One region of the Shouchella rhizosphaerae genome, then DNA from elsewhere that is predicted to be linked to it. Evidence: riboswitches for the same ligand, from Rfam matches in the RefSeq annotation. Region 1 holds a riboswitch; the other holds the start of a gene.
What was found. Region 1 has a riboswitch for lysine ahead of dapA (4-hydroxy-tetrahydrodipicolinate synthase). Riboswitches for the same ligand answer to the same signal wherever they lie in the genome.

Region 1 (5,163 bases):
ATTAATGGGAGCATGTCCATTGCTCGTCTCCTTTTTCAGCGCTTTCGCCCTAACATTTTTTGGTACAGAAAGATGAACACATTCAATTACCCGAATCATTGACCTTGTTATTCCCCTTTTTCTCCTTTTCAGTTTACCATTATACGGGCGTGTTGCAACTAAAACGAGCCACGCTGTTCATAGAACAACATGGCTCATACAAGATTGACTGTCTAAGGTCGCTTTGCTGATTTTAAATGAGCAATCTCGTCTTCCAATAGCGCCACATATTGTTCATATATGTCAATAAACGCTTCGCGGCGGTATTGTCGTTCTTCTGCCTTCATCTCCTCGATTTTATGCTTTAGTTCTTCTTTCGAAGGATGGCGCTGCTCCATTCTATTCCCTCCCAACCAATTCTCCTTCTTACGCTCCCATTCCCGTTGCAAAAAAAATAAAACGCCCACTTGTATTACAACAGGTACACATTCCAGAGCAAAAAAAAACAGGGCGTGTGCCCTATGCATGGTAATCGTTAATCATTTCTAGAATGGTCATCTCTTCTTCCCGTTCTTGTTCCACTTGTTTGGTTTGCTCTCTCATGATTCACACTCCTTGAATGGTTTTAAAGCTGTTTCTCTCTATAACAATAGTATATGTACTTGTATCATAACAGTCAATATATTTTTCTGTTTGTTTTATAACAAATGACAAAATAAAAAAACAACCCCTTAGAGAAGGGATTGTTTTTTTAGCGCATAGTTTCGAATGGCGTAAGCAACGCCATGCTCATCATTTGTTTTCGTAACAAGATCAGCTTGTTTTTGAATCTCCCCTGGCGCATTTCCCATTGCAACGGCCAAGCCTGCTTTTTGAAACATCGACACATCATTAAAATTATCGCCAACGGCCATCACATCTTTTGGAGAAATGCCTAGTGATTGAGCTAATCGTTCGACCGCAATGCCTTTTTGGGCATTTACATCGGTAATTTCAAGATTGTCTGCTGCAGAGGCGCTGACGGCAAAGTTTTTGTCTAACTCTAGCCTGTCTCTCGCACTCATGAGCCGTTCAGCGTCTAGTGAAAAAGCAAGGAGTTTAAGCACAACCGCTCCGTCTTCAAGCAGTTTTTCGTAACAATCGATCAATTTGATTGAGCCGTTGTCAAAACGGTCTTTGGCGAATGTCATAATTTCTTGTTCAGACAATTTCGCGCCTGTTGATTTTAAGACATCGACTACTACGGCAAGGCCTGCTTCAAAATCGTCCGAATACACGCCTTCATTCGTATACACTTCAAAATACACATTTTCATTTTTTAAGACAGCCATCGCATGCCGGGCTTGGTCTGGACTGAGAACGGCTTCATGGAGAAGTCGTCCGTGTTCATCATGGATTTGCGCGCCATTCGCACTAATGATCGGCAATGATAACCCTGTTTTTTTCAAAGGGACTGTTGCCTCGTAAAGATCTCTCCCTGTTGCAATCGCGACAACCGCGCCTTGCTTTTGTGCTGCCTTGATCGCTTCTTCGTTCTCTTTTGATACAGAGCGTTTTTCATCAAGCAGCGTCCCATCCATATCAGTGACAATTAACTTCACGCGCTCACTCCTTTCCCATTTATTTTAAGGGAAACCAAATGCTATTTGCAAATACGTGCTTTTGCTTAATGGAATAGTTTTGTGTTTACGCGACATACTACAGGCAACACAGAATGAAAGAAAGGATGGACGAAATGGGAAAGAAACCGTTTGTCGCTCTCTTATTTGCATTACTTGCTTTATCCGCTTGCGTCGATGGCACTTCTCCTAGCAAAGCATCTGATGAAATCAAAGGGCTCTCGAGCCAATTGGATGTCAATCATGAGCAAAAAGAACAGTCAAAAGCAGCAGAAGACTATGCCCGTGCCTTTGAACAGTATGTTGATGAAGCTGCCCCTGTCTTGGTACAATTACAAGAGGCGGTCATGACAGGAAATAACAGTGAAGCAGCCGCACTTACAGAACTTCTCGCCGATAAAGCAAAAGCACACGAGCAAACAAACACGTTTCCGCCGCCATTTGCCGGAGGGTTTGAGGATATCCACCATTCCTATACGGTAAGCTTAGGCGAGCTTGAACAGGCGCTAAACAACCATTCCTATGAGGCCGAGCAACAACATTACAGCAATGCTTCTTTATCGTTTCGATTAATGAGGCGTGAATTTGAGTCAATTATTACGGAATATGGCATTAAGGCTAACCCCTCGTAGCAATTTGTCGAAGCTTGACTCTTTTTCCTTTTATTTGACTAGTTTTGTTAATGCATTTTTCTTCTTGCTTGATTTTCGCTATAATACGAAATGGAAGATGAAAATGTAAAGGCGGAGTGGCAAAAATGATTTATATTGATATTGAAGTGAAACGCAACGAAATGCATTTAATGGCCGGCAAATACGGCATGACGTCTAAAAAAACCGTTCAATGTTCACAGGAACTAGATGTTCTTTTAAATTGCTTGGAATCCCACCGTTATAGAAAGACTGATAAATAGTTTGCAAACCGGAATAAAATCTGATAAGGTTAAGCCATAAAATTGAACAGATGTGAGAGTAGAGGCGCGTAAACGATCAGTACGGCTGCTGAGGAATTGGGATCTGTTTGAACCAGCCGGAAAGGGGTTTATGCCGAAATGGGCGGTTTTTCCCAAAGGCCGTACCATTGGGGCTGTTTCTGAATAAGGGCAGCACTGTCATACGAACGTATGGGGGGCTATCTCAAACTTGGAAAACGACCCGTTTGCCTAGTGCAACAATGAGCCTCTGTCATTGTTGTTTTTTTGTGCCTCTACTCGCCACCTATTTAGGAGGATTCCCATGGATTTTGGCTACCTGATGACGGCAATGGTCACACCTTTTACAAACGAAAATGCTTTAGATGTGAATGGCATACGTACGCTCATACACCATTTAGCAAATAATGGGACGGATACGGTCGTTATCCATGGCACTACAGGCGAAGCCCCAACACTAACACTTGAAGAAAAACAAACGCTCCTTTCAGTCGCGGTGGAAGAAGCAGCCAATGCAAACATAAAGGTGATTGCCGGCATCGGCGCAAACAGTACACAACAGGCGGTACAAATGGCACAGTTAGCTGAGCAAACAGGAGCGGATGGGCTGATGGTCGTTGTGCCTTATTACAACAAGCCATCCCAAGAAGGGATTTACCAACATATTGCCCAAGTGGCTCAATCCACTCCTTTACCTGTCCTGCTTTATAACGTACCAGGCCGTACAGGTGCTGACATGAGTGCGGAAACAGCATTGAGGCTGGCTGAGATCGACCAAGTATTTGCGATTAAAGAAGCGAGCGGAAATATCGATAAAGTCACGGAGATTCTGCGTCTCGCCCCGGAAGGCTTTTCGGTATACAGCGGCGATGATTCGTTGACGCTGCCAATGATGGCAGTTGGCGCTAAAGGCGTTGTCTCCGTTGCCTCCCATATTGTTGGCCGTGAAATGAAGCAAATGATCGATGCTTTTGCAAGTGGCGAGCTGCAGCTTGCTGCCTCGATCCACCATAAGCTTTTCCCTGTCATGAAAGCGATGTTTATGGCACCGAGCCCTGCTCCTGTCAAAGAAGCGCTTGCTCGTTATCGGTTACCAGGCGGCGGGGTGCGTTTGCCGCTAATTGGCCTTAATGAAGCGGAAAACATGGAGCTCGCAGCGGTGCTTGAACCGTTTTTGCCAATAGCGAGTCGTTCGGTTGCCTCTTCATGAAAAAAGTTCCCTCATGTACGTATGAGGGAACTTTTTTATATCGTTAACCTTTTTTAAAAACGGTATTCCTTCCTAACTTCTTGAAGCAGCTGCAAACTTTTAACAGCCCAGTCACTGTCGTCGCTCCGCAAACGTTCGCAAGCAGCTTCCCAGGCAGCTTTTAATGATGATCCATAGTCTGGCAGCTCCCCTTCATACGGTTTCACAGTCGAAAACGGCACCCATGCCTTTTCCAAATAAGCAAGCGCTTTCCGCTCATGAAAAAAGGGAACGTCTATTTGTTTAGGATGATGCAAATCCCCTTGGTTCGGATGGGTAAGGACAGCAAGCACTTGAAACAGCGCCCTATTTTCTTCCTTCCTCACCTCTAGCACGTTGCCGATATAAATACCCGATTTATACTTTGCCTGTGACAGTTCCATTGTATCTCCCTCCTATCAAACGAGTTGAAAAATCAGCACTAAAAAAGCAACGGCGCTACAAAGGGCGCAAGGGGCAGTCCAATACAGCAACAGCCTTTTATTTCGCATAACTCCAAGGAGCGCTAGTCCGCCAAAAAGGCCTGCCGCGAAAAAACAGCCCAGCAAGGCAACCATGTAAGCCAGATCTGACGCACCCATTATAGGCCTGGCACAAGTGCCGTGAATAAGTTCCAAAGAAACTCAGACATAGGCACAAAATATTGGTAATTAAATTCCTGAAGGCGGTCATTTTCAACAAATAGTTCTAGAACAACAAGCAAAAATGTGCCACTCATAGACAAAATCGCGGCAGCTAGCACGACAACGAGCAACCCAATATAGGCGCACACAAGGCGGACTAGCCATTTTAGCCAAAATGGACGGGGCTTTCTGAATTTTTTATCAGCTTCCATCTAACAATTCCTCCATCACTAGTCTCTTCCTCTACTGTACCAAAGAATGAGCGGATAAGGGAATTGAAAATCTACTAATTGGCGACAATTCTAGTAACAAAAAAACCTCACGCTAACTGGAAGCGGAGGTTCCCTTTAAACTTTAGGCTGAATAAAGCGGGGGCTCATTTTTTCCCCAATAAATGGTTCCAAGTTCATAGTGGCCGTGGAAATTGTCCTGTAGCACATGATAATGAAATTGAAACACGTGCCCTTTTTTGGGCGGTCGGTTCAGCCGCACATGGAAACGGAGCAAATCATCGCCTGTTTTTTTATTGTAAACATGCATGATTTTCTCTCCGCGCCCTGGAGCTGGTGCGTGGGAAACGGTGATTTCAGCTAAATCATCGATTTGTACACTGCTTAGCAATTGTGAGACTGCTTGTTTCAAGCTAGGCATAATGAGTTCCTTATAAGCAGGCTCAATTTTAGGTGAAATTGCCTGTCCAAACTTTTGCAAGCCTTGTTTGTACGCTTCGTCCATAATAAAACGTTCCGTAAGCCAATAATG
Region 2 (5,163 bases), 950 kb from region 1:
ACCGATCTCTTCTATTATCGTACCATGAATTCTACCTCGAACCAACAAGGGAAACGGAATTATTCCAACATTAGTACACGCTGCAACTGGTAAAGATTCTCTGTCATCATTTCGGCCAATTGGCCGAAAACTATACAAAACCCCATAGAAAGGAGCTAGCACAATTGTCTTATTTGCGACGCCGTGTATGGCTATGTTTGCTTGTTGTTCTTCTTAGTTTTTCTAGTTTTTGGCCAGACACAGCTGCAAGTGCGCAAAAGCAGACAGATCCAAACTTATATTCAGAAAGGCTTGCTTTGTATAAAAAAATGGAAGTTCTTACGAGCGTCCCTTGGCCCTATTTAGCAGCTGTCGACTCCTACGAACGGGGTTTACGGAAAGCGTTAAGGGACCGAGAACAAGCAAAAGGCCTTGTGTCTATTTACTATCCAAAAGAAGAATGGGTTGGCGCACTTAATCCAAACATAAACGACAATGATCCAACGACAATCAGCTTATTTGAAGGAATCGGCCTTGATGGAAATGGCGATGGGAAAGCAAACATTGAGGATGATGAAGACGTCCTTTATACATTTGCTCGCTATTTAGAGTCTCACGGTTACTCAGATGAGGATTTCCGTATTGCCCTCTGGCATTTTTACCAACGTGAACAAAGCGTTAACATTGTCAGTGGCCATGCCAAAGTATACGAAACGTTTCAAACGCTCGACTTACATCAACATGCTTTTGTCATGCCCCTTCACCATCATTATAGCTACCGTAGCACGTGGGGAGCCAAGCGAGGCTGGGGCGGTAGGCGCATTCATGAAGGGACCGACATTTTCGCCAATTACAATGTCCCGATCCAATCTTCTTCATACGGCATCGTTGAAACGATTGGTTGGAATCCTTACGGCGGCTGGCGTGTAGGCATACGCGACCTTGACAACATTTATCACTATTACGCCCACTTAAATGGCTATGAAAAAGGATTAGAGAAAGGGTCGATTGTAAAGGCAGGACAAGTCATCGGTTACTGTGGCAGCTCAGGCTACGGCAAACCAGGAACACAAGGTAAATTCCCGCCTCATCTTCATTACGGAATGTACAGGGATAACGGTATCAGCGAATGGTCATTTGACCCATTTCCTTCGTTAAAACAATGGGAGCGCGCGGACAAAAACGCGAAAAAAAACAATTCGTAAACAAATAAGCCTGCCAGTCGCTCGCATTAGTCGAGATCCTGGCAGGCTGTTAGAGTTATGATGATTGGGCTGTTTTCTTGCCTGAAGCTTGTTTATTAAGCGCTTGAAGTGCCAACACCGTAACAGCGAGGAGGGCACCAGCAGCAATCCAAGCAAAAATCGGGCCGAAGAAACCAAGGACGAGAAAAGCAACACCTGCGATTATGGCCGTTAACACCGCATAAGGCAACTGCGTCATCACATGATCCATGTGATGAGCGCCAGAACCAGCTGCCGACAAAACCGTTGTATCGGAAATCGGCGAGATGTGGTCGCCAAAAATCGAACCGGCTAAAACAGCTGCAAACATTGGGATCGCCATCGACGGCTCAATCAGTGCTGCCATTTGCCCGGCAATCGGCAGCAAAATACCAAATGTTCCCCACGACGTCCCTGTCGCAAGCCCAGAAAAACAAGCAATTAAGAACAGGATTACAGGCAAAAAGCCAGGATTGACAGAGTCACTCACTAATGATGCTAAAAACGCGCCTGTTCCTAAGCGATTAATCATTTCAATCGTCGTCCAGGCAAGCACTAAAATGTAAATAGCCGGCATCATTGCCGCCAAACCAGCTTTCAATGCTTTTCCGAAGTCTGGCAAATTTGGCTTAGACGCTAACGTTGTCGCAACAGCAACGATAAAACCAATGCAACTGCCGAGAAGGAGCGAATAGCCGATATCCGTGTATTCGAGCATATTGAGCATTGTCGCCGGCAACCCTTCCGCAGCAGCTGCCGTTGCGCCAGTGTAAAACAAAAGGGAAGTGGTGGCAATGACAAGGGCAATGATCGGCAAAAATAGCTGATAAACGCGGCCATTAGTCATGACGAGTGCTTCATCTAAATCGCCAGGCACATCGCCTTTTGCCGGGTCCGTCAATTCACCAGTGGCTTTTGCCCGGTCTTCATGGCGTTTCATTAGGCCAATGTCGATGTTAAATAAAATGATAAGGACAATAAACAACAGCGCAATTAATGCGTAAAAATTAATCGGTACTGTGTATAAAAATGCTTGGAATGCGCCGAATTCTTCTAACTGGTTAGCAGTTAAAACAGTCGCCAACGTCCCGATAATGAAAGCACCCCAGCTAGATAAAGGCATGATGACACAAATGGGCGCTGACGTTGAATCAACAATGTAAGCAAGCTTCGCCCGAGACACACGGTATCGGTCTGTTAATGGTCGGCTCATATTGCCGACAGTAAGAGCGTTAAAATAATCATCAATAAAAATGACAAAGCCTAACACAAATGGCAAAAACAACGATGACTTTCTCGTCTTAATCCGTCTTGACGCCCAGCGGCTGAATGCTTGTCCCCCGCCGGAAAATGTAATTAAGCTCGCGACCATGCCAACCAGCATTAAGAATAAGACGATATACAATTCCCAATTATTTAATGCAAACCGTGCATCCGCAATGGCTTGCCCAACACCGGAAAATGTAGGCGAATCGACTGCTTCAAAGGAAAACAACAATCCGGCGATTGTTTGGAATATGCCAGCCAGTGCTTGCCCTATATGTTGGTCAAACACCATAAAGGCACCGACCAAAATTGCAATCCCGAGAGAGATTAACACTTTTCGTGTCAATATCACGAGCGTTAATGCCAGAATCGGCGGCAATAGCGACCACCATCCAAATGCATGTTCCAAAAAAACCTCTCCTTTAACGTGGCTGTTTGCTCTATTAAAAAAGACAATGATGGAGATTTCCATCATTGTCCCGTACAATAAACAGTCCCATCCATAGTAGTTCTCCACAGTTCCCTGTGACAGTCCGACACTTCTTCAATGCCAGCCCAGCTAAAAAGCAGCAGGCCCTGCTTTTTGCTTCGGCAAAAACCCCTTTCCCTTTTCTTCAAAGCGGGCCTTCGCTCAAAAAAGGTACTGATGGTGTTTGCGCCTCTACCCCATCTGGCAGATGAGGTGTTCCTATTCAATTCTGTATCAGTTTATCACATATTTTTATGCCAGACAACGACAAAATACGACTTTATTGACTGTCATTTTCTTCCTCAGGTTGTTGGTCTGTATTCGCCTCAAGAGCTGGATAATTGACGATAGGCAGTTGGCCTCCATAAAACTGCGGCACTTCCCCAGAAATAAAGGCAAAACCTGCTGGCAACTCAACCGATACTGTATCTGCCGTCTCAGAAAAGGGCAAAATCACATCCATGCCTACTTCGATCGTGACATAAAAAGACAGCCTCGTATTGTTAATGCCCAGCTGCTCGCTTTCGTCCTTCATGCCTACTTTTGCATCGCCAATCAATGCAAACCGCAGGGGAATGCCTGGCCCGACATCGTTTAATAACGAGTTGTTCAGCGCTCTTCCTAAAGGGATCGTCGCCACTGTGCCTTCGCTTGCGCCGTATGTATTGTCTTCATTGCGTTGGATTGCATTTATCGCCTCATGGACACGGTGTTGGACATTGCCGAGGAGCTTGTTGTATTTTTGAGTGTCCAATGTGACATACGTAATCTGACCGTCTCCGTTCGTTTCAGTAATGAGCATATCGTTCATGTCAGTTTGGCCTAGCTCATCAGTCAACGCTTGCTGAATCGTATACGTCGCAATCCGCTCCATTTCCCGATGGGCAATTTGCGAAATAATCGGGCGCAGCTGTTGGTCGACAAACCAAAGCCCTTGCAAGGACAAAAGCGCGAATAGCACGGACGAAATGAGCAGCACATAGCGAAAAGGAAGCGGCCCTCTTTCTTGTTTTTGGCCTTTAATCGGGCCTCCTTTAAACCGTTTCATGTGTCCCCCTCCCTTTCCTTACATCTCTATGCAAAAGAAAGGGGACACTTACCTGTTATTTTGCTTGTTTACGCACGTAAGTCCGATATTCGTGGGGATAGCGGTTTTTTTCATCAATTGGTCCAGGCACTGTCTCCACAAGCTCCCATTCTTGCTCAGAAAGAGGGGGGACAAACGTATCCGCTTCAAATTTTTCGTCAATGACCGTGACAATGTGTTTGTCACATATATCCCATAACAGCGCAAAAATCTCCGCTCCACCTATGACGTAAATCGCTTCCTGTTTGCTAAGTTGCAGGACATCGTCGAGTGAATGAATGACTTCCGCTCCTTCTGCTTGAAAGGAACGGCTTCTCGTGAGAACAACGTTGTTGCGGTTCGGCAATGGCCCACCCATAGAGTCAAATGTTTTTCGGCCCATGACAATCGTTTGACCTGTCGTTGTCCGCTTAAAATGGCGCAAATCAGCAGGCAAATGCCAAGGCAATCCGTTGTCTTTCCCGATGCCATAGTGGGCGTCTCGTGCATAAACAAACACAATCATACGGACACCTCTGCTTTAATATGCGGATAAGGATCATAATGTTTCAGTTCAAAATCATCGTAAGTAAACGCAAACAGGTCTGTTACCTCTGGATTGATATGCATCGTAGGTAGCTGTTTTGGTTTACGCGTTAATTGAAGCTTCGTCTGTTCAATATGGTTGTTGTACAAATGGGCATCGCCAAACGTATGGATAAATTCGCCAGGCTTTAATCCGCACACTTGGGCCATCATCATCGTTAACAGGGCATAAGACGATATATTAAAAGGAACGCCAAGAAAAATGTCGGCACTGCGCTGGTACAATTGGCAAGAAAGTTTTCCGTCGTTTACGTAAAACTGAAACAAGCAATGGCATGGCGCAAGCGCCATTTCTTCAATCTCCGCGACATTCCACGCATTGACAATTAAGCGGCGAGAATTCGGATTCGTTTTTATTTGCTCAACCACTTCAGTAATTTGGTCGACTGTTTTGCCGTTTGCCCCTTCCCAGGAGCGCCATTGTTTTCCGTAAACAGGCCCAAGGTCGCCGTTTTCATCCGCCCATTCGTTCCAAATACGAACGCCATTTTCTTGCAAATAACGGATGTTCGTGTCGCCTTTTAGAAACCAAAGCAATTCATGGATGATCGAAC

Region 2: linked by a shared signal. The riboswitch ahead of V5G21_RS03290 (Na+/H+ antiporter NhaC family protein) and the one ahead of dapA (4-hydroxy-tetrahydrodipicolinate synthase) in region 1 are both predicted to bind lysine.

What each region holds. Positions count from the first base shown of each region.
Region 1 is NZ_CP144921.1:3,933,281-3,938,443, forward strand. It holds gene V5G21_RS19630 (ring-cleaving dioxygenase) at 1-20, opposite strand, end outside; gene V5G21_RS19635 (hypothetical protein) at 213-377, opposite strand; gene V5G21_RS19640 (Cof-type HAD-IIB family hydrolase) at 711-1,580, opposite strand; gene V5G21_RS19645 (hypothetical protein) at 1,715-2,230, shown strand; gene V5G21_RS19650 (aspartyl-phosphate phosphatase Spo0E family protein) at 2,356-2,511, shown strand; lysine riboswitch at 2,563-2,740, shown strand; gene dapA (4-hydroxy-tetrahydrodipicolinate synthase) at 2,834-3,739, shown strand; gene V5G21_RS19660 (kinase-associated lipoprotein B) at 3,793-4,161, opposite strand; gene V5G21_RS19665 (hypothetical protein) at 4,359-4,613, opposite strand; gene V5G21_RS19670 (YpjP family protein) at 4,756-5,163, opposite strand, start outside.
Region 2 is NZ_CP144921.1:605,195-610,357, forward strand. It holds gene V5G21_RS03285 (M23 family metallopeptidase) at 174-1,184, shown strand; gene V5G21_RS03290 (Na+/H+ antiporter NhaC family protein) at 1,240-2,877, opposite strand; lysine riboswitch at 2,967-3,140, opposite strand; gene yunB (sporulation protein YunB) at 3,218-3,985, opposite strand; gene V5G21_RS03300 (dihydrofolate reductase) at 4,041-4,529, opposite strand; gene V5G21_RS03305 (thymidylate synthase) at 4,526-5,163, opposite strand, start outside.